DNA from 3 places in the Actinospica robiniae DSM 44927 genome. Region 3 is predicted to be linked to each of the others. Evidence: riboswitches for the same ligand, from Rfam matches in the RefSeq annotation. Region 3 holds a riboswitch; each other region holds the start of a gene.
What was found. A riboswitch is a leader RNA that binds a small molecule or an ion and turns the genes downstream of it on or off. The one in region 3 is predicted to bind ZMP and ZTP.

Region 1: it holds a riboswitch for ZMP and ZTP, as region 3 does, so the genes downstream of both, ACTRO_RS32105 (serine hydroxymethyltransferase) here and ACTRO_RS07690 (phosphoribosylaminoimidazolecarboxamide formyltransferase) in region 3, are expected to answer to the same signal.
Region 2: it holds a riboswitch for ZMP and ZTP, as region 3 does, so the genes downstream of both, ACTRO_RS42300 (bifunctional 5,10-methylenetetrahydrofolate dehydrogenase/5,10-methenyltetrahydrofolate cyclohydrolase) here and ACTRO_RS07690 (phosphoribosylaminoimidazolecarboxamide formyltransferase) in region 3, are expected to answer to the same signal.

The regions. Positions count from the first base shown of each region.
Region 1 is NZ_KI632511.1:7,451,034-7,458,351, reverse strand. It holds gene ACTRO_RS32115 (proline dehydrogenase family protein) at 1-657, shown strand, start outside; gene pruA (L-glutamate gamma-semialdehyde dehydrogenase) at 728-2,353, shown strand; gene ACTRO_RS32105 (serine hydroxymethyltransferase) at 2,488-3,771, opposite strand; ZMP/ZTP riboswitch at 3,800-3,894, opposite strand; gene ACTRO_RS32100 (class I SAM-dependent RNA methyltransferase) at 3,925-5,268, opposite strand; gene ACTRO_RS32095 (potassium channel family protein) at 5,453-6,112, shown strand; gene ACTRO_RS32090 (potassium channel family protein) at 6,112-6,780, shown strand; gene ACTRO_RS32085 (DUF3159 domain-containing protein) at 6,911-7,318, opposite strand, start outside.
Region 2 is NZ_KI632511.1:9,868,046-9,875,363, forward strand. It holds gene ACTRO_RS50160 (GNAT family N-acetyltransferase) at 34-1,053, opposite strand; gene ACTRO_RS42295 (ClpX C4-type zinc finger protein) at 1,124-1,492, opposite strand; ZMP/ZTP riboswitch at 1,629-1,721, shown strand; gene ACTRO_RS42300 (bifunctional 5,10-methylenetetrahydrofolate dehydrogenase/5,10-methenyltetrahydrofolate cyclohydrolase) at 1,755-2,618, shown strand; gene ACTRO_RS42305 (protein kinase domain-containing protein) at 2,619-4,055, opposite strand; gene ACTRO_RS42310 (FHA domain-containing protein) at 4,204-4,959, shown strand; gene ACTRO_RS42315 (FHA domain-containing protein) at 5,036-5,824, shown strand; gene ACTRO_RS42320 (alpha/beta fold hydrolase) at 5,869-6,576, shown strand; gene ACTRO_RS42325 (GNAT family N-acetyltransferase) at 6,580-7,032, shown strand; gene ACTRO_RS42330 (VOC family protein) at 7,066-7,318, opposite strand, start outside.
Region 3 is NZ_KI632511.1:1,773,433-1,780,750, reverse strand. It holds gene ACTRO_RS07695 (alpha-amylase family glycosyl hydrolase) at 1-1,104, opposite strand, end outside; gene ACTRO_RS07690 (phosphoribosylaminoimidazolecarboxamide formyltransferase) at 2,538-3,698, opposite strand; ZMP/ZTP riboswitch at 3,728-3,813, opposite strand; gene ACTRO_RS07685 (GH1 family beta-glucosidase) at 3,886-5,304, opposite strand; gene ACTRO_RS07680 (carboxymuconolactone decarboxylase family protein) at 5,471-5,944, opposite strand; gene ACTRO_RS07675 (DoxX family protein) at 6,041-6,424, opposite strand; gene ACTRO_RS07670 (TetR/AcrR family transcriptional regulator) at 6,640-7,284, shown strand.

The sequences.
Region 1 (7,318 bases), 5.7 Mb from region 3:
GCCGACGCCGCCGAGGTCTCGGTCAAGCTCTCCGCGCTCGGGCAGGCGCTGCCCGGCGGCGAGCAGCTCGCCCTGGACAACGCCCGCGCCGTCTGCGAGGCCGCGGCCGCCGCCGGGACCACGGTGACCCTCGACATGGAGGACCACACCACCATCGACTCCACCCTGCGCGTGCTCAAGGTGCTGCGCGAGGAGTTCCCCTGGGTCGGCGCCGTGCTCCAGAGCATGCTGCACCGCACCGAGCAGGACTGCCGCGACCTGGCCTACCGCGGCTCGCGCATCCGCCTGGTCAAGGGCGCCTACGCCGAGCCCGCCTCGGTCGCGCACCAGGACAAGGCCGAGGTCGACGCCGCCTACGAGCGCTGCCTGGAGATCCTGATGGCCGGCGACGGCTACCCGATGGTGGCCAGCCACGACTCCCGGATGATCCGCGCCGGGCGGGCCGCCGCGCGTGCGCACGGCCGTTCCGCGGGCGACCATGAGTTCCAGATGCTCTTCGGCATCCGCCAGGACGAGCAGCTCAAGGCCGCGGCCGCAGGCGAGCGCATGCGCGTCTACGTGCCCTTCGGCACCGACTGGTACGGCTACTTCATGCGCCGGCTGGCCGAGCGTCCGGCCAACGTCGCCTTCTTCCTCCGCGCGGTCGTCGGGCGCTGAACCCCGCCTCGCGCCCGCCGCACGCCCCCGTGCTCAGCCCCACCCGATCCGTCCGAAAGGGAACCACACCGTGGACGCCGTCACCCGAGTCCCGCAGCCGGTCAACGAGCCGGTCCTGGGCTACGGCCCGAACAGTCCGGAGCGCGCCCGCCTGACCGAGGCGCTGGCCGAGCTCCAGTCCCAGCCGATCGACCTGACCATGACGATCGGCGGCAAGCAGCGGATGGGCGGCGGGGGCCGGTTCGACGTGGTCCAGCCGCACCGCCGCGCGCACGTGCTCGGCACCCTGGCCGAGGCGACCCGGCAGGACGCCCAGGACGCGATCGACGCGGCCGCCGCGGCGGCCAGGGACTGGCGCGAGCTGTCCTTCGACGACCGCGCCGCGGTCTTCCTCAAGGCCGCCGACCTGCTCACCGGCCCGTGGCGGGCCAAGGTGAACGCGGCCACCATGCTGGGCCAGTCCAAGACCGCGCAGCAGGCCGAGATCGACTCCGCCTGCGAGCTCGCCGACTTCTGGCGGTTCAACGTGGCCTTCGCCCGGCAGGTGCTGGCCGAGCAGCCGACCTCCAGCGCCGGGGTGTGGAACCGCACCGACTACCGGCCGCTCGAGGGCTTCGTCTACGCGATCACGCCGTTCAACTTCACCGCCATCGCGGGCAACCTGCCCACGGCGCCGGCGCTGATGGGCAACACCGTGCTGTGGAAGCCCTCGGTGACCCAGCAGTTCTCCGCGCACCTGGTGATGCGGCTGCTCGAGGAGGCCGGCCTGCCCGCCGGCGTCATCAACATGCTGACCGGAAGCGGCGTCCCGGTGTCCGAGGTCGCGTTGGGCCACCCGGACCTGGCCGGCATCCACTTCACCGGCTCCACCCGCACCTTCCAGCACCTGTGGCGGACCGTCGGCGAGAACATCGAGGGCTACCGCGCCTACCCGCGCTTGGTCGGCGAGACCGGCGGCAAGGACTTCGTGCTGGCGCATGCGAGCGCCGACCCGGCCGTGCTCAAGACCGCGCTCACCCGCGGCGCCTTCGAGTACCAGGGCCAGAAGTGCTCCGCAGCCTCCCGCGCCTACGTGCCGAGGGCGCTGTGGGAGCAGATCAAGGACGACCTCGCGGCCGAGGTCGAGGGCCTGACCGCGGGTGACGTCACCGACCTGGCGAACTTCATGGGCGCCGTGATCGACGAGCGGGCCTTCGCCAAGCACAAGGCGGCGATCGACCGGGCGCACGCCGCCGCGGACATCGACGTGCTCGCCGGCGGGACATACGACGACGCCGAGGGCTTCTTCGTCCGCCCGACCGTCCTGGTCGGTTCGAACCCTGACGACGAGATCTTCAACACCGAGTACTTCGGCCCGATCCTGTCCGTGCACGTGTACGAGGAGTCCGACTACGACGCCGTGATCGAGCGGCTCGACCGGACCTCGTCCTACGCGCTGACCGGCTCGATCCTGGCGCAGGACCGCGCCGTGCTGGCCCACGCGGCCAAGGGCCTGCGCTTCGCCGCCGGCAACTTCTACCTCAACGACAAGCCGACCGGCGCAGTCGTCGGCCAGCAGCCCTTCGGCGGCGGCCGGTCCTCGGGCACCAACGACAAGGCCGGCTCGGCGCAGAACCTGCTGCGCTGGACCAGCCCGCGCTCGATCAAGGAGACGTTCGTCCCGCCGACGGACTACCGGTACCCGCACATGGGCTGACCCCCGCCCACGCACCGCGAAAGCCCCCTCCGCTCAGAGCGCGGAGGGGGCTTTCGGTGCTTTCGCCTCGTGCGGACTCACCATCACGGGGCGGCGGGCAGCCGACGGGTACCCTGCCGCCGCCCGTCAGCGCGTCAGCGCGCGTACCCGGGCATCGGGAACGCCTCGAGCAGGTCGCGGACCTCGCCGGCGACGGTGTCGAGCTCCTTGGCCACCTCGGCGTCGTCGAGCGGGCCGCGGCCGGCCGCGAGCACCGCGCGCTCGATCCACTCGGCGAGCTGCGGCATGTGCTCGGTGCCCAGGCCGCGGGTGGTGATCGCGGCGGCGCCGAGGCGCAGGCCGGAGGGGTCGAACGGACGGCGGGTGTCGAACGGCACCGAGTTGAAGTTCAGCTCGATGCCGGCCACGTCCAGCGCCTTCGCCGCCACCTTGCCGGTGACCTCCTTGTTGCTCAGGTCGAGCAGCAGCAGGTGGTTGTCGGTGCCGCCGGAGACGAGGTCGAAGCCGCGCTCGAGCAGGGCCGCCGCCAGGGCCTGGGCGTTGGCCACGATGCCGGCCGCGTAGTCGCGGAACGAGGGCCGGGCCGCCTCGGCCAGCGCCACCGCGATGCCGGCGGTGGTGTGGTTGTGCGGGCCGCCCTGCAGGCCCGGGAAGACCGCCTTGTCGATCGCCTTGGCGTGCTCCTCGGTGGACAGCAGCATGGCGCCGCGCGGGCCGCGCAGGGTCTTGTGCGTGGTGGTGGAGATCACGTCGGCGTAGCCCACCGGGGTCGGGTGCGCGCCGCCCGCGACCAGGCCGGCGATGTGCGCCATGTCGGCCAGCAGGATCGCGCCGACCTCCTTGGCGATCTCGGCGAAGGCCGGGAAGTCGATGGTGCGCGGGATGGCCGTGCCGCCCGCGATGATCAGCTTGGGCCGCTCGCGCAGCGCGATCTCGCGCACGTCGTTCATGTCGACCCGGCCGGTCTCCTGGCGCACCCCGTAGTGGGTGGGCCGGAACCACTTGCCGGTGGCCGAGACCGGGGAGCCGTGGGTCAGGTGGCCGCCCATCGGCAGGTCCATCGAGAGCACGGTGTCGCCGGGGGTCATGAAGGCCAGGTAGACCGCCAGGTTGGCGGGCGAGCCCGAGTACGGCTGGACGTTCGCGTGCTCGGCGCCGAACAGGCTCTTGGCCCGCTCGATGGCCAGGCGCTCGAGCTGGTCGACGACCTGCTGGCCCTCGTAGTAGCGCCTGCCGGCGTACCCCTCGGAGTACTTGTTGGTGAAGACCGTGCCGGTGGCCTCGAGCACGGCGGTGGAGACGTAGTTCTCCGAGGCGATCAGCCGGATCTTCTCGAACTGGCGCTTCGCCTCGGCTTCGGCCAGCCGGGCGATCTCGGGGTCGGCTGCGGCCAGGTGGGTCAGGGCGGGCTCGTGCACGGTGCCTCCAGGTCAGGGTCGACTCGTCGGCGGTCACCCAGGCGCACGGTGCCCACTGCTGATGATCCGGGCCGCTCCACGGTGGTCGGTTCCACCTCGTTGGCGCCAGTCGCGGCCCTCCACCACGGATCCTACCGGGACCGGGCGAGCGCTTTACGCCCGTTCCAGCTTGGCCACGCACTCGACGTGGTGGGTCATCGGGAACAGGTCGAAGGCGCGCAGGCCGGTCAGCCGGTATCCGCGCTCGGCGAAGTAGCCCAGATCCCGGGCCAGGGCGGCCGGGTCGCAGGCCACGTAGGCGATCACGCGCGGGCGCAGGCCGGCGATCCCGGCCACCACGTTGCGCCCGGCGCCGGCCCGCGGCGGGTCGAGCACCACGACCTCGGCCTCGAACCCGGCCGGCGCCTGGGAGATGGCCTTGTCCACCCGGTCCTCGACCAGCACGACGTGCTCGAACTCGGCCAGGTTGGTCCGCGCGTCGGCCACCGCGCCGCGGTCGGACTCCACCGCGACCACCTCGCCGTCCGGGCCGACCGCCGCGGCCAGACCGGCCGCGAACAGGCCCACGCCGCTGTACAGGTCCATCGCGGTCTCGCCGGGCCGGGCGTCGACGTACTCGAGCACGGCCTGGCTCAGCACGTCCGCGGCGGCCGGGTGCACCTGCCAGAACCCTGATCCGCTGATCTTGAAGGTGCGCCCGGCGGCCACCTCCCGCACCTGGGCCCGGCCGTGCACCCGGGCGGCTCCGCCCTCGCCGTCCCCGCGCAGCACCGAGACCGGCACGTCGAGCTCGACGATGGGCATGCGGCCGAGCGGCTTGGGCAGCGGTGTGACCACCACGGCCCGGTCCGAGGACCCGGTGGAGGCGATCACCTCGACGCCGGCCACCCCGGACCAGTCGCGCTGCTCGATCCCCACTTCTTCGACGCCGTCCGCGGCGATCAGGCACTGCTCGACCGGCACCACGTCGTGCGAGCGGCTCTTGCGCAGTCCGGCACGGCCCTGCCCGTCCACGGCGAACTGCACCCGGGTGCGCCAGCCGAGGCCGTCCGCGTCGCCCGGCGCGGGCTCGACCACGACGTTGCGCTCGATCCCGGCCAGCCGCTGCAACTGCTCCCGGATCACCGCCGCCTTCAGCGCCCGCTGCGCCTCGGGCGCCGCGTGCTGCCAATCGCAGCCCCCGCACTTGCCCGGCCCGGCGTACGGGCACGGCGCGGGCACCCGGTCGGCGGAGGCCTCGAGCACCTCGACCGCGTCCGCTCGCAGGTAGCGGTCGTTCCCGTGCCCCTCGGTCACCTCCACCACCACGTGCTCGCCCGGCAGCGCGTGCCGCACGAACACCGCGCGCCCCTCGTGCCGGGCCACGCAGAAGCCGCCGTGCGCCACCGGCCCGACCCGCACCTCGAAGCGCTCGCCGACCAGCGAGGGCCCGGCGTCGGGGCGCTCGGCGGGCGCGTGGGCGCGGGTGGAGGGGCGGGAGGAGGCGCTGCGCGGCACGGTGTTTCCTTGTCTCGCGTGGATGGCCGGGGCTCCGGCGGGTGACACTCAAGGGTAGGGCGTGCGCGGCGGGAGCGGCCGCACCCGCCGCTGTTCCTGAAGACGGACGGATGATAGACACGTCACCGTGAGGACGCGCCGCGGCCCTCGCCACCATCGACGAGCTTCGAGGAGACCGGGCACTGTGCATATCGTGATCATGGGCTGCGGCCGCGTGGGTTCCACGCTGGCCCTGAGCATGGAGGAACTGGGGCACAGCGCCGCCGTGATCGACCAGGATCCGCAGGCCTTCCGCCGGCTCGGGGGAATCTTCCGCGGTCGTCGCGTGACCGGCACCGGCTTCGACCGGGACACTCTGATCGCGGCCGGGATCGAGGGCGCCGGCGCGTTCGCCGCGGTCTCCTCCGGCGACAACTCGAACATCATCGCGGCCCGGGTGGCCCGGGAGACCTTCGGCGTGGAGAACGTCTGCGCGCGCATCTACGACCCGCGCCGGGCCGAGATCTACGAGCGGCTCGGCATCCCGACGGTGGCCACTGTGCGCTGGACCGCGGACCAGATGCTGCGCCGGCTGATCCCGGGCGGCGGCGAGGAGCACTGGCGCGACCCGTCCGGCACCGTCGCGGTGGTCGAGGTGCACGTGAGCCCGGCGTGGGTGGGCCACCGGGTGGCCCGGCTCGAGTCGGTCTCCGGCACCCGGGTGGCGCTGATCACCCGGCTGGGCAAGGGCATACTGCCCGAGAACGACACCGTGCTGCAGGAAGGCGACCTGGTGCACGTGGCGCTGAACACCGCCGAGCAGTCGCAGGTGGAGCAGATCTTCGCGAAGGGACCCGAGCACTGATGCGCGTCGCGATCGCCGGAGCCGGCAACGTCGGCCGCTCCATCGCCGTGGAGCTGCTGGAGAACGGCCACGAAGTGCTCCTGATCGACAAGGAGCCGCACCGCATCGCGGTGGACGAGCTGCCCCGGGCGGAGTGGCTGCTGGCCGACGCCTGCGAGATCGCCTCGCTGGACGAGGCCGGCCTGCAGCGGTGCAACGTGGCCATCGCGGCCACCGGGGACGACAAGGCCAACCTGGTCGTCTCGCTGCTCGCGAAGACCGAGTACGGCGTGCCCCGGGTGGTGTCGCGGGTCAACCACCCGAAGAACGAGTGGCTGTTCAACGAGGCCTGGGGCGTGGACGTGGCCGTCTCCACCCCGCGCCTGATGTCGGCCCTGGTCGAGGAGGCCGTCTCGGTCGGCGACCTGGTTCGGGTGCTGCGCTTCAGCCAGGGCGAGGCGAACCTGGTGGAGCTGACCCTGCCGGCCGACGCGCCGCTGGTCGGCACCGTCATCGGGGCGGTGGACTGGCCCGACGACACGGCGCTGGTGGCGGTGCTGCGCGGCGGCCGGGTGGTCGTGCCGACCCCGGACGACCCGCTGGAGGGCGGCGACGAGCTGCTGTTCGTGGCCGCGCCGGACCGGGAGCAGCAGCTCGAGGACCTGCTCAACGCCGAGGCCACGCACTGACGCACGGCTCCGCGCCCGCGCCGCGGAGCCGGACCGGCCCCGCCGCCCCCTTCGATCGGGGGGCGGCGGGGCCGGTCGTTTGTCAGAGCTCTGTGACGGCCGCTGGCGGCCTCGGCGGCGGATCCGGGCCTTACGACCCCTCGGCGTCCTCCGCGGCGCCCTGGCCGGCCGCGTGGGCCGCCTTGACGGCGGGCAGCGGGGCGCGCCGGATGATCTGCCAGCAGGCGTAGACGACGGCGAGGTAGAGCGGGTAGCTCATGATGATCTTGGCCACACCCAGCGCGTCGATCTGATTGGACAGGTACAGCGGCACCTCGACGCACACCCGCAGCGTGAACATGGCCGCGAGCAGCCAGGTGGCCAGGGTGAACGCGCGCAGCCTGGCCGGCTGCTCGCGCCAGGCCATCATCTCGCCGGTGATCGGGCCGAGCACCACCCCGACCGCCGGCCAGCGCACCAGGGCGCTGACCGAGAACACGATCGCGTAGCCGATGTTGAGCAGCACGCCCGGCAGGTAGAAGCCCTTGGCCTGACCGGA
Region 2 (7,318 bases), 8.1 Mb from region 3:
TCCCAGCAACACTCAGCCGATCATCAAATCGCTCTAGGCAGCCGTCTTGAAGCCGTGGACGTAGAGGTCGCGCAAAACGCCGAGTTCGGCGGCGTGGTGGGCGGCTTCGTCGAGCGCGAACAGCGCGAGCTGCAGGTAGGTCTTCTCGGCGAACGCCTTGGCGCGCGGGCCCATGGGCTCGAGCAGGCGCTTGTCGCCGAGGGCCGCGAGGCGGGATTCGAAGTTTGCCCAGTCGTCGGCGAGTGCCTGGACGGCCTCGTCCGCCGTGCCGGGCCAGACGTTTACGTCGGTGAGGTCTGTGTCCTCGAAGAACGCCCGGTAATGGCGCAGGCAGTCGGCGCCGATATGCCACATGCGCCACGCGATCGTGGTGAAGGGCGACGGGTCCGCGGAGTCCGGCGGGCAAGGGTCGGCGCGGACCACGCCGTCGGAGTGGGCGCGCACGGTCACGCAATCCGGGACGGGCTGCCACAGGTATTCGGCGTCTGTCATGCCCTCGAGCCGTGCGAACGTGCGGGAACGGATGTCCTCGAAGGTGTGCATCAGGTCTCGAGTAATAGGGTCATGTTCATTTGTCGACATAGCGGTCTCCAGTCCGGTCACGTCGTCGCCTGGATCTTCTTCCGCATGGACATGGACGTCACGGCGAACCCTCGACCGCGATACAGCGCGATCGCTGCCTCGTTGTCGCCGTCGACGCTCAGGCCCAACGCCGTTCGGCCCTCGCCGGCGGCGAAACGCCTCCGCGGCCGTGAGGATGGCGGTTCCGTAGCCGCGGCGCCGGAAGGGCGTGAAGACGTTGAGGTCGTATACCCAGGCTGCGCTCGCGTTGCTGGGGTCCGGGCCGATCCAGGTGTTGCCGACGGCCTCACCGGCTTCGTTCTCCGCCGTCAGGAGGTAGTGGTCGGCGGTGTCGAGGCCGTCGGGGAGGAATCTGGCCGTGCCGCGGCGGACCCGCTCCACGGCGAGGTCCTCCGGCATGACCTTACTCAGCACTCGTACTGATTCGGCCTCGCGATGCTCCGTCGCCGCCGCGTATTCGATCTCTGTCATCTTCCGCAGATTCACTGTGGCCACGATCCATCATCGACCACCCGGCCGGTTCTGCGGGCCGGTGCCGCGCTCACTCCTCGCCCGAGAATCGCTCCCAGGCCGACTGCCGGCTGATCCCCAGCGACTCGCCGATCTTCGCCCAGGTCGTCCCGCGGCGGCGCAGTTCCTGGACCCACTCGCGCAGCCCGGCCTCCACCTGCTGGGCCGTGCGCGCCATCCGGGCCAGGCGGGTGAGCATCTCCGCGTCGGTGAGGTCGGCCCATTCCGGCATGCGCGGGCTGGACGCCCGGCCCATGTGCTCGGCGATGATCGTCTCGGCCAGGCCCACGCACTCGTTGCAGATGTAGACGCCCGGCCCGGCGACGACCTTCTCCACCTCCGCGTGCGGCTTGGAGCAGAAGGAGCACCGGATCGGCTCGGCCTCGTCAATCTGGGTCATCGTCGCTCTCCTTCGGCAGCGTGTCAGGCTCGCCCTGACACGGCTGACGCTAGCTTGTCAGGTTGATCCTGACAAGCCTGACGGCGCGTCGGCCACCGAAATCCCCTCGATCCGCGCCGTCGCCCTTGGTAGCGTGAGCGCGGGCCGTGACTGGCGCTGAGGTGGGCTACCACCGGGGAGCGGCCCGGCGGGTTTCAGCACCGCCCTGCCGCGCGCCTGGGCGATCACTGCGACCGCGCCGAGCCCAGGAAAAGCCACTGAGATGACCCTCACCTCCACCGCCCGCCTCATGGACGGCACCGCCGTCGCCGCCCGCATCCTCGAAGCCGCCACCCGCGACGCGGCCGCGCTCGCCCGCGACACCGGCGTGACGCCGTGTCTGGCCACCGTTCTGGTCGGCGACGACCCGGCTTCGGCCACCTACGTGCGGATGAAGCAGAACCGCTGTGCAAAGGCCGGTATCCGCTCGCGCCACGTCGCGCTGCCGCAGAGCGCGACCACGTCCGAGGTGGTCGAGGCCGTCAGTGCCCTGTCAGCTGATCCGGACGTGCACGGCATCCTGGTCCAGCACCCGGCGCCGGCCGCCGTCGACGAGCGTGCCGTGTTCGAGGCCATCGACCCTGCCAAGGACGTCGACGGCGTCACCCTGCACTCCTTCGCCGCGTTGAGCTTCGGGCTGCCGGGCTTCCAATCCTGCACCCCCGGCGGCGTCATGCGGCTGCTGCGTGAATACGGGGTCGAACTCGCAGGCCGGCACGCCGTCGTGGTGGGCCGCAGCCCGATCCTCGGCAAGCCGATCGGCATGCTGCTGCTCGCCGGCGACGCCACGGTGACGTACTGCCACTCACGTACCGTCGACCTGCCCGAGATCACCCGATCCGCGGACGTCCTGGTGGCGGCGGTAGGGCGGCCGGAGCTCATCCGCGGCGGCTGGGTCAAGTCCGGCGCGGTCGTGATCGACGCCGGATACAGCCCGGGCAATGTCGGCGACGTCGAGTTCGAGGCCGCCGCCCGCCGCGCATCGCTGATCACCCCGGTCCCTGGCGGCGTCGGGCCGATGACGATCGCCGTGCTGCTCGAGCAGACCGTACGCGCCGCCGCGCAGCAGCTCGGCCGGTCGCTTTAATCAGAGCTCTGATCGAGCCCGGCGCAACGCGTCGGCGAACTCGCGGGCCGTCGCGAAACCGATCGCAGGCTGCTCCTGCAGCGCGTAGTCGATCACCTGGGCCAATGCGCCCGGCACGTTCGGCTCACGCTGCCGGATCGGCACCGGGGCGGAGTGCAGGATCACGTGCCAGTGGTCCTGCACTCCGAAGTCCCGCACGTACGCGCCGGTCAGGCACTTGTACAGGCACGCCGCCAGCGCCCAGACGTCCACCGCGAACGGCACGTCCCGGAAGTTCACCACCTGCTGCCTCGGCATGTACCAGGGCTTGCCGGCGGTCGTGCCGGTGCGTGTCAGACCACTGAGCCCGGCTTGATCGAAGGCCTTGGCCAGGCCGAAGTCGCCCACTTTCGCCGTGAACCCGGCAGATCCGCCGCCCGACGTCCACGGACCGTTGGCGAGCAGAACGTTCGAGGGGCTCAGATCGCGGTGCACCACGCCCTGGCCGTGCGCGTACTCGAGGCCGGCTGCGACGTCCAGGGTGTAGCGCAGCGCCTCGTCTACGGACAGCCGCCCACCGCGGTACTCCAGCAGCCGGTCCAGACTGCCACCCGCGCAGTATTCGGTGGTGAAGAAGAACGCGCCGTCGGCGAACCCGTCCTCGTAGAGCGCGGCGATATTGGGGTGTCGCAGGACCCTGGTTAGCGCGACCTCGCGCAGGAATCGCTTGCGGGCGTTGGGGTTCGCCGCCACCTTCGGCAGCATGAGCTTGAGCGCGACCTCGTGCCCGGTGTGCTGGTGCCGCGCCAGGTACACCGCGCCCATTCCGCCCCGGCCGAGTTCCCGAAGCAGCGTGTACTGCGCGATCGGCGCGAGCTCCGCCCGCTCGCCGTCCTGCGCCAGGTCTATCAGCAGCCTGAGTACGGCGTCCGGCTCCGTCCGGCAGTCCGCGCAGACGTACTCGCCCAACCTCGTGCCGATCTCGTGCGTGATCTCGCGCCCGCACTTCGAGCAGCCCGGCGGGATCATCGTCAAGACCGTGGCCGGATCCTCGGGCGGCGGAAGGCTCACCTCGATCCGGAAGGCGACGGACTTGCCCAGCCGCAATTCGTCCCCGTCGACCAGGTCCCGCTCCTGGAAGCCGAGCGCGCGGCCCTGCTCGGGGGTGTGGTGCGCCTCGCGCTGGCCGATCTTCCGGCCGTTGACGAAGGTGCCGTTGCGGCTGCCGAGATCCCGCACGCGCACGTCCGGCGGGTTGATGTCGAGCAGGCAGTGGTGCCGGGAGACCGACTTGTGGGTGTCGTCGTTCGGCAGCCGCGGCTCGCAGTCCTCGCCCCGGCCGATCAGGCAGGTCGAACGTTCGTCGAACACGTACTCGCTGCGTCCGGTCCCGCCGTGCAGCACCGCCAGTATGACCGTGGCAGTGTTCGTATTTCGGGGCGCGGGATCAGGAAGCACCGAAACATCGTCGCAGACACCGCAGATGTCCGTCCCCTCCCGTCGGCGATATCGTGACCAGTGCAGCAGCCGCGGCCAGGGACCGGTCCCGCCTCGCGCGCGTTAGCGTGGGCGCGAGATGCCGCAAAGGAACCCGAGGGAGAGCGAAATGGGGTTCGAGGGATTCGGCGGGGCGACGCCGGCCGGGACGATCCTCGTGGTGGCCGAGGAGCGGCGGTACCAGAAGAAGCTCGGCCCGCAGTGCGAGGTCCTGTTCGGCCGCGGCGGGGACGACGTACACCTCGCCGTCGGCGTCGACGACCCCTACGTCAGCCGCCGCCAGGGCCTGCTGCTGTGCGACGGCTACCAGTGGCGGCTGCGCAACATCGGCCGGCTGCCGATCCGGCTGGTGGACGAGACCATGGTGCTCAGCGGCCACGAGCTGCCGCTCAAGACCGGCTGCACCCCGCTGCTGGTGGGCGCGCCGGTGCACCGCGTGTACCTGGTCGAGGTGCACGTCAGCGGGCCGGCCCGGCCCGGCGCCGAGGTCGGGCCGGAGAGCCCGACCCGCTCGCCGGACGAATACGAGCTCAGCGACACCGAGCGGCTCGCCCTGGTCGCGATCGGCCAGCGCTACCTGCGCCAGGATCCGGCTCCGCAACCGGTCTCCTGGGGCCAGGCCGCCGCGGATCTCAGCCGCGCCCCCGGCGGACGCCGCTGGACCGCCCGCGCGGTCGAGCACGTGGTGGCCGCCGTCCGCCAGCGCCTGGCCACCGGCCGCGCGCCGATCCCGAACATCCTGCGCGGCGAGATGCCCGAGCCGGTCGGCAACACGCTGAACCACAACCTCATCAGTGCCCTGTTGCGCTCGGCCACCCTCACCCCGCTCGACCTCGCTCTGCTGGGCGAGGACGAAGAGTTCTGAGAGCCCCGACCGGGGACCCGTCCCCGCTGCCCTTCCTTAGGCTGCTCAAGAGGTCGGCCGGGAAAGGAGCACAGCGTTGGAGTTCGAGGATTTCGAGCCGCGGGCTCTGCCGGCCGCCACGACGCGCCTGCGCAGCGCGGTGCCCGAAGGGCCGCCGGGGGCGATCTTCGTGCTGGCCGCCGAGGGCGGCTACGCGGCGCCGCCCGGAACCGCGGCCGTACGCTTCGGCCGGGGACGCGCGTCGGTGCAGGTCGCCATCGGAGTGCGCGATCCGTATATCAGCAGGCTGCATGGCGTGCTGACATTCGACGGACGAGAGTGGTGGCTGCACAACGAGGGGAGGCTGCCGATCTGTCTGCCCGACAACGCGATGGTGCTCTCCGGACGCTGTCTGCCGCTCGCTGCCGGCTATACACCACTGCTGATCCGCACTCCGCGTAAGATCTCTTATCTGCTCGAGGTGCACGTCGTCGGGGGCGGCGAAAACCCCGCTGCGGCCCACGCCCTCGGGTTCGGCGGCCGGCCCGAGCTCTTCCTGCTCTCCGAGCACGAGCGGCTCGTGCTCGTCGTGCTGGCGCAACGGTATCTGCGGCAGGAGCGCTACCCGCATCCGGTCTCCTGGAAGCAGGTCGCCGAGGACCTCAACCGGGTGAGCCAGCGGGCGGATTGGTCGCCACGGTCCGCCGCCGACGTGGTCGACGCGGTCCGCGAAAGGCTCAGCATCGGGGAGGCCGGAGCGGTCGAGGGCAGTGTGCTCAACCACCAGCTCATCAGGTCCCTGCTTCACAACACCGCCCTGCTGCCGTCCGATCTGCACCTGCTGGAGGATGAGACGCTGCCGCCAGGAACCGCCGCCGAGGTGTAGTTTCCGTGTGGAGGCATGAGTTTCAGCAGGTGAGGAGAGTACGGATGCGGCTGGCGACGCGCGAATGGGGTGAGCGGGGACCGGTCGTCCTGCTCGTCCACGGCATCCTGTCCGACGGCAGGACGTGGCGGCTGGTCGGGCCCGCGCTCGCCGAGCGGGGATACCGCGTGGTCGCGGTGGATCTGCGCGGCCACGGCGCGTCAGCCCACGTCGAGGACTACTCGCCCGCCGCTTACGCCGCCGACCTCGTCGAGACCGTGGACGACCTCGCTGAGCGCCCGGCGCTCGCCATCGGACACTCGCTCGGCGGCCTCGCGCTCGCGCTGGCCGTGGACGGGCTCCGCCCGGAGCGTGCCGTCTACGTGGATCCGGCCTGGCGCTGGGCCTCGCTGGAGGAGTTCGACCCGGGCGTGTTCGTGCGGTTCGCCGACAACGCCACTGCGGAATCCGTCAGCGCCGCGAATCCCCGCTGGGCGCCCGAAGACGTCGAGGTCGAGCTCGCCACGCTCGCCTGCTGGGACCGCCGAACCGCCGACGCGCTCTACCCCTTGGCCGGTCGCGCCGCGCACCCAGCGTCGGCCGTGGTGCCCTCGCTCATCATGCTCGCCGACGATAGCTACATGCTGACCGCTGACGAGGCCGCCACGATGCGGGAGCGTGGCTTCGAGGTGCGTGTCGTGCCCGGCGCCGGACACACCGTCCACCGCGACGACCTCGACGGGTTCATGACCGCACTCGACGGCTGGGCCTGAGACATGCGGATCAGCGAGGCGACAACTAACGACGTGCCGGAACTCGCCCGGCTGCAGTGGCTGGACACCCGTCATGAGGAGCCGTCTCAGTCTTCCCTCGACGCCTTCGCGTCGGAGCTCGCGCAGTGGTGGGCCGACCGCGAGGACGCGCACTTCGCCTTCGTCGCACGACTGGCCGGCCCGGAGATCGTCGCAATGGCCTGGGTCGCGCTCGTCCCGCGCGTGCCCAGGCCCGGAGCGGCGAACCGGCTGTCCGCGGACATCCAGAGCGTCTTCGTGCTGCCGGAGCACCGAGGCCGGGGGATCGGCTCGGCCGTCGTCGATGCGGCCGCGCAGCACGCGACGCAGCTCGGGGCCGTTCGCGTGACCGTTCACTCCGGCCGCCGGGCCGTACCGGTCTACGAGCGGCTGGGTTTCGCATCAACCCGCCAGCTCCTGCAGCGCCCGCTCGACTAAGCCCGCGGCCACGCGACCGGCCACCCACCTGCCTCAGAGCTTGGCCGCGCCGGGATGGTTCGGCTGGTACAGGCTGACCTCTCCGCCGCCCGGCAGCCGGAAGCCGGTCACCCTGCCCCAGCGCTGCTCGGTGAGCGGACGGGTGAAGCGCACGCCCTTGCCGGTGAGCTCCGCCATCGTCCCCTCGATGTCCTCGCACATGAGGTAGAGCTCGTGCCGGCCCGCCTCCGGCTCCTCGGCGGGGTGGACCGCGAGCTCGGCCGGCGGCAGCTGGAAGATCAGCCAG
Region 3 (7,318 bases):
GGGGTGGCGCACCGCGTCCCGCCCGCTACGGTCGCGCAGGTCCGGGCCGCCTGGGCCGTCGACCATACCGATCTCGTCGCCCTGGTAGATGAACGACCATCCCGGCAGGCTCAGCAGGAGCACCGCCGCGACACCCGCCAAGTCGCGGCCCCACCGACTGACCATCCTTGGCTGGTCATGGTTCGAGAGCGCCCAGGCCAGATTGCCTCGTCCGGCTAGCCCGGCGCCATCGATCACACGGGCGAGGGCGACGCCGTCGAGCGGGGCTCTGATGAAGTCGAAGGCGAAGGAGCAGTCGGCAAGCCGCATGTAGGGCAGCAGTTGCTCGTTGGGCAGATCTGCCTCGACCACCAGGGCGGCATCCGGAAACGCTGTGGCGATCTCTTTGAGCTCGGTGAGCACCTGGGGCAAGTTGCAGGTGTGGACGTGCTGGAGGCTCCAGTACTGTGCCCAAGGGTCCCGCTCACGGCCGCGCAGGGCCGACGGATCTGCGAGCGGCTCGTCCTGAAGCCCGGGATCGACGGCGATACCGTCCAACGAATCCAGCCGGAACCCGTCAACACCGCGGCCCGTCCAGAAGCCGAGGATCTCGTGGACCGCCCGGCGTACCTCGGGATTCCCCCAGTTGAGGTTCGGCTGCTCGGGATAGAACCGATGATAGTAGTAGCGGCCGGCCTCCTCATCGTGCCGCCAGGCCGATCCACCGAAGACGGACAGCCAGTTGTTCGGGATCTGGTCCGCCCAGATATACCGGTCGGGGTGCTCACGGAACCAGAAGTGCTCGATTGAGGTATGCCCGATGATTACGTCCAGAATAACCGCGAGACCACGCGTATGTGCCGCGTCGATCAACGCATCCATATCCGGCATCGAACCGTACTCGACGTGAATGTCGAGATAGTCGGAGACGTCGTAGCCGAAGTCGAACTGCGGCGAACGGAACACAGGCGTAAGCCAGAGGCCGTCCACGCCGAGATCGACGAGATGGTCGAGACGGGAGGTCAGCCCGGCGAGGTCACCGATACCGTCGCCGTTACTGTCGGCGAAGGACCTCAGGTAAACCTCGTACAGCACCGGGTCCCGGCGCAGCCGTTCCCTTCTCATGGGGTGGCCGACTCGGTCGACGGGATCGCCGTGCAGACAACCGCTCCGGCGCGTTGACTACCGCGGGCGTTCTCGGCGAAGCCGTGCGTCGGTGCGTGTAGGTCGCGCGGAAGCTCGGTAGCGCCGGGCCGAAGAGCGCTGCCGGCGCCAGTCGCCGCTCCGATGCTCCGGGCATCCGTGCCGGGCACAATCAGGTCAATCAAAGATGCGCCATTTGCCGAGGACACTGGAAGTACCTTTTTCTTCAAAGGTGTGCCGACGTTGCAGTATCACGAAGGTTACCAGAGCAGGCCGCGTGGCGCAGGCTTTTCGAAGCAAAGGTCAACCGGATCGAAGGAATGGGAATATAGCAGAGGTAGGCCAATAACAAGAAAGACTAGCCAGAAGTCGATTCGTTCCGCCACGCCCTCCTTCGACAGTCTTCTGACGTTCACCGACGCCCGGAACGGGATCGGCGAGTGTCGAGCGACCGGCCGAACGACGAACTGGTGTCCTCAGCAGCCCTCGTACGACGCCGTCGGCGGCGGTCGGGGCCGGCGGGCGTAGGCGTCGGCGAGGTCGTCAACAACACCGTTGGAATCAAGACCGCCAGAGGATCGTTCCACGGCAAGACCCGGATCGTAGCCTGGACGCCGACGGAACGCCGCCCCACGCTTCCGCGGACGCCTGAGCCGAACTCTCGCAACATCCACATACGGACCCGGCTGCCACGCCTGCGTGGCAGCCCGCTCCAGCAGCGCGCCCGCAGGCTGGATCCACGCCCACGCGGGCACTGATCCAGAAATCGCCACTGAACACTCGCCGGCTTGACGAAGACGATAGGGGCATCTCCCTGATCACGCCAGGGCGATCCCGCGGTGACGGGCAGGGGTGCGACGGAAACACGGCCACGCTGGGCCCGAAGCCTGCCGCAGCATACGCGCCGGTCAATCCGGTCGCGCGTGCCTGTCACCACCGGCGGCGCTGCGCGGTACCCAGGTGCCGGCAAAGCCCCGCGCCAGACTCAACACACAGCTTCTGACCAGCCGAAACAGTCAAAGTCCGGCTGGAATACTAGGGCCGGGCTTCATCATCACGATCAAGAGTTCACGCGATCGGAGACGACGGCGAGGACGTTCATGTGGATCGCGGTGCCGCTGGCGAGGCGCTAGACCCTACAGGGCCGGGTACAGTCAGAAGACCCCTGACTGTACGCCGGCATATCCATGCCAGCCCTGCCCAGCTCTGCCACGCGGGCCACACCAGACGCGCTCCCTCGTTATCGTCGACCTAGACGGTATGTAGGTGCCGGTTTGTGAGGCCGGGCCTCGCTCGCAAGTTGTCGTGGGTTGCCGGTCGGCGCAGCCTGACCGGTAGTGCCTACATCTGCGGGAGTCCCGGTGTTTTCTGAGCGTAGGTCGTGGGGGTGATTTCAAAGGGCCGGCCCGCGGCGCTCAGTGGTGGAACAGGCGCAGGCCGGTGCGGGCGAGGACGATGTCGTGTTCGCGGCAGGCCTGTTCGACTTCGGAGGAGCGGGTGGATCCGCCGGGTTCGGCGATGTAGCGCACGCCGTGGCGTCGGGCATGGTCGACGTTGTCGCGGAAGGGCAGGGCACCGTCGGAGGCGAGGGCGACGCCGTCGAGACCTGCGATCCACCGCGAGTGCGCGTCGGCGGTGAGTGCCTCGGCGGGCACGGACAGGGCCTCGGCGAAGCGGGTCGCCTCCTCGCCAGTCAGCCCGCCTTCGATGAAGCGGATCTGCCAGTTGATCCGCTCCTGGCGGCGGATTTCGGGACGGAAGGCCATAGCGCGAACGGACGGGTGGCGCCGCAGCCACCACGTGTCCGCCTTGGCGCCGGCGAGCCTGGTGCAGTCGACGCGGGACTGCTGCCCCGCGCCGATGCCGATCGTCACCCCGTCTCGTACGTAGCAAACGGAGTTGGACTGGGTATAGCGCAGGACGACCAGCCCGAGCAAGAGATCGGCGACGGCCCGGGGTGGCAACTGCTGCCCGTCCACGGCGCGGGTGAGTACGTCGGCCGTCACCGGTGCCGTGTCGCGGTCCTGAGTCAGACGAAGCCCGAACACCTCGCGCGTCTCGCGTGGTGGCGGGCTGTAGCCCGCGTCGGCCTCCATCACGAGGAACCGGCCGTCCTTCTTACGGCTCAGCTTCGCGACCGTGCCCGGCGCGTATCCGGGCGCGATGATCCCGTCGCACACCAGCCCGCTGAGGACCTCGGCCAGCGCCTCGTCCACCGGCTCCGAGACGGCGGCGAGGTCTCCGTACGACGATTTCGGATCCGCGTCGCGGGCACGCAGATAGGCGCCGGCCACGGCGCTCAGGTCCGCCGCGGACACGCCGTAGAGTTCGGCGATGTCGTCCTCGACGGGGCCGGAAGTCGCCGCCCCGGCGGGCGAGACGTGTTTGAACGAGGTGGCGACTTCCCGGCCCAGGACTCGGCGCGCCTCGCGGACCAATTGCCATCCGTTGAGCGCGTCGAGCATGTTGATGAGCGAGGGGTTCCCGTTGAGCACACGCAACGGCCATCGGCCTTGCGAGACCGGCGCGGCCTCCGCCGCGCCCTGGTGCGGGTTCATGCCATAGCGCAGTTCCATAACCCTGGCCTCCTCAGCGGCATCGCTGACGGAAGCGCCCAGGCGGTCGACGCTCGCATCGGATCCAAGCCGCTTCCCGGTGGTCACTCCACCCTCGCCAGTCGCAGCTGCACGCAACCTTATCGGTTCCGCGCGCCCGGCGCCCGGATACTTCGGCATACGCCCGGGAGGCGACGAGTCAGGCAGCCTACTGATCCGCCGGGATGACACCCGTTTCGGCGAGCTTCGTGTACCAGAGCGCGCTGTCCTTCCGGGTGCGTTCCTGGGTCTCGTAATCGACGTAGACGATGCCGAACCGCTTGGAGTAGCCGAAGGCCCACTCGAAGTTGTCCATCAGCGACCACACGAAGTACCCGGTCAGCGGCACTCCGGCCTCGATCGCGCGGTGCGCCGCCACGAAGTGGCGCAGGAGGTAGTCGACGCGTTCGGGGTCGTGCACGCGCTTGACGCCGTCCTCGTCGACGACGTGGTCGCGGTACGCCGCGCCGTTCTCCGTGACCACGATCTCGTATTCGGGGTACGCCTCGTGCGTTGCGACGAGCAGGTCATAGAGACCCTGCGGCGCGATGTTCCAGCCCGTGTCCGTGCGCGGCCCCGGCTGTTCGACGGGCTGGACACGCGTCGCGCCCGGGTATGCGGTTCCCTCGGTCGAGTGCTCGGAACTGCGCTGCGCGGTGCCGGTGCAGTAGTAGTTGACGCCCAGCACGTCGATGGGCTGGTGGATCAGCTCGAGGTCCCCGTCCTGCACGAACGACCAGTCCGTGATGTGCTTGGTGTCCTCGAATAGATCGGCCGGGTAGAAGCCGCGCAGCTGCGGGTCCGTGAAAGCCCGGTTCTGCATCGTCTCGATCTGGCGCTTGGCATCGACGTCCTCGGGGTTGGCGGGATCGGCGGCGTAGGCCATCGCCAGGCAGTGGGTGACCGAGAACGTGGCGTCCGGCCGTGTGACGACCTTCCGCAGTTCGATGAGTGCCAGGCCGTGTCCGAGGTTCAGATGATGCACGGCCCGGAACGAGTCGGCTTCGTTGCGGCGGCCGGGGGCGTGTTCGCCGCTCGCGTATCCGAGGTAGGCCGAGCACCAAGGCTCGTTGAGCGTGGTCCACACCGCGACCCGGTCACCGAGGCGCTCGCCCACGACTCGCGCGTACTCGGCGAAGGCGTAGCTCGTCTCACGATTGGTCCAGCCGCCACGGTCCTCGAGCGGTTGCGGAAGGTCCCAGTGATACAGCGTCACGACGGGCTCGATGCCGCGTGCGATCAGGCCGTCGACGACCTTCTCGTAGAACGCGAGGCCGGCTTCGTTGACCTCGCCGGTCCCGGCGGGGATGACGCGCGGCCACGCGATGGACAGACGGTAGGCGGACAGGCTCAGGCTCTTGATGAGGTCGAGGTCTTCCTCGACGCGGTGATAGAAGTCGACTGCGACGTCACCGGTGTCGCCGTTCTCGACGTTGCCCGGAGCGTGGCTGAAGGTGTCCCAGATGCTCGGTCCGCGTCCGTCCTCGGTGGCGGCGCCCTCGATCTGGTAGGCAGAGGTCGCGGCGCCGAACACGAACCCCTCGGGGAACTTCAAGCCGCTCTCGCGAAAGTCGTCGGTCCCACCCATGATCTCCTCCATCTTTCTGCCGACTGTCGAGCCGGTTGTCCTTCAGCTGTCATGCACCCGCCGGTGAGGCTGCGGCCCGGCGCAGCCTGAGGGCCCTTACTTCTCCGTGTACGCAATGATCTCGCCGCACCCGGACGTACGGCGTCATCCGGTATTCCGGCCGGAGTCAGGCGTGCCGGCCGGCCCGGTAGCCGCCTGCCGGCTGCCGGATGATGAGGTTGCCGCGGTTGAAGGCGTTGATGAGCGAGATGGTGGCGACGAGTGCGGCGAGTTGCTCCTCGTCGTAGTGCAGGGCGGCGTTCTCCCAGGCCGCGTCGGTGACGCCGCCGGCGGCGTCGGCGACACGGGTGCCCTGCTCGGCCAGTTCGAGCGCGGCACGCTCCGCATCGGTGAAGACCGTCGCCTCACGCCAGGAGGCGACGAGATTCAGCCGCTCCCACGACTCGCCGGCGTGGACCGCGTCCTTGGCGTGCATGTCGGTGCAGAAGCCGCAGCCGTTGATCTGGCTCGCCCGCAGCTTGACGAGCTCCTGGACGGAGCGCGGCAACGTCGAGTTCGCGAGGGACCGGTCGGCGGCGATCAGATGTCTGGCGAACTCGCTGAAGGTCGGGCTGGCGACGGGGTTGAGCCGTGCGTGCAAGGCGGATCTCCTCAGGTGGTCGGGCTGGCTGTGGATGTGGATGTGGATGTGCTGCGGCCGCGGGTGTCGGCGCGGAGGGCTTGAACGGGGATGCGATCAGCCGGCGAGGTGTGCCGGGCCCAGGCGGCCCCACGCGATGAACACGGCGAGGGCGAGGTAGGCGAGATTCACTCCGACGAGGGCGAGTTGACCGAGTCGGCCGTGCGTGATCATCGCGCCGATCATCAGCGCCACCCAGCACAGCGCCGTCACCGGCACCATCACGGGTGCGATGTGCAGCACGGCGGGCAGGATCAGCCCGAACGCGGCGAGCAGTTCCAGGGCGCCGAGGCCGGTGATGAAGGTCGGGCGGGCGTTCGCGGTCCATTCCCCGCCGCGTGTCGCGGCCAGTTTCTCCTTGGGCACGAACAGCTTGCTGGCGCCGCCGACCAGGGCCACGACGGCGAGCAGGCCGGTGGTGATCCACAGTGCGAGGTTCATGGGGTCTCCTTCGAGGGCGCATGCGTGGCGTAGACGTGATGCATGGGGAGCGCTTGCGTGGCACGGCGTCATATTGCAGCACCGTGCATTCACTGCACTACTGTGCATCCAATGCACAAAGGTATACGCTCGTGCCGAAGGGCCGTCAAGCGGATTCCGAAGGGCCGTCAACCGCCGTTCGGCGCGCAGCGAGGACTGGAGAGCAGGAGAACACGATGACGACCACCACCTCTGAAGATCCGGCGCGCCGCGGCGGGCGCGAGGCCCAGCGCCGGCGCACCCGCAAAGCGATCGTGGACGCGGCGATCCGCCTCAGCGCCGAGGGTGCCGCGCCGTCCATCGACGAGATCGCGGCCGCGGCCGACGTGTCGCGGCGCACGGTCTACCTGTACTTCCCCACCCTCGATCAACTGCTGCTCGACGCTGCTCTCGGCGCGCTCAACGAGCCCGCGGTCGACAAGGCCCTGGCCGACCCGGCCGTGGACGATGCCGGAGACCGCATCGAGGTACTCGTCAAGACGCTGTTCCAGCAGAAGCCCGACTCGCTGCCGATCGGCCGGCGCCTGATCCGCCTGACCGTCGATCCGCCTGCCGGCGGCGCCCAACCTGCCGCCGCGCCGCGGCGAAGCCCGCGCCGGATCGCCTGGCTGGAGCAGGCCTGCGAACCACTGCGCGCCACCCTCGGCGAGGAGGCGTATCACCGCCTCATCTCAGCCCTCTGCGCGGTGGTCGGCTGGGAGGCGCAGATCGCCCTGCGCGACGTGCGCGGCCTCGACCCGCAGGCCGAACTGGACACGGTCATCTGGGCCGCCCGCGCGCTCATCGCCGCCGCGATCAAGGAGAACGCCGGTCGCGCGTAGGACGGTAGCGCGCAGGACGCTCGTCGGCATTGAC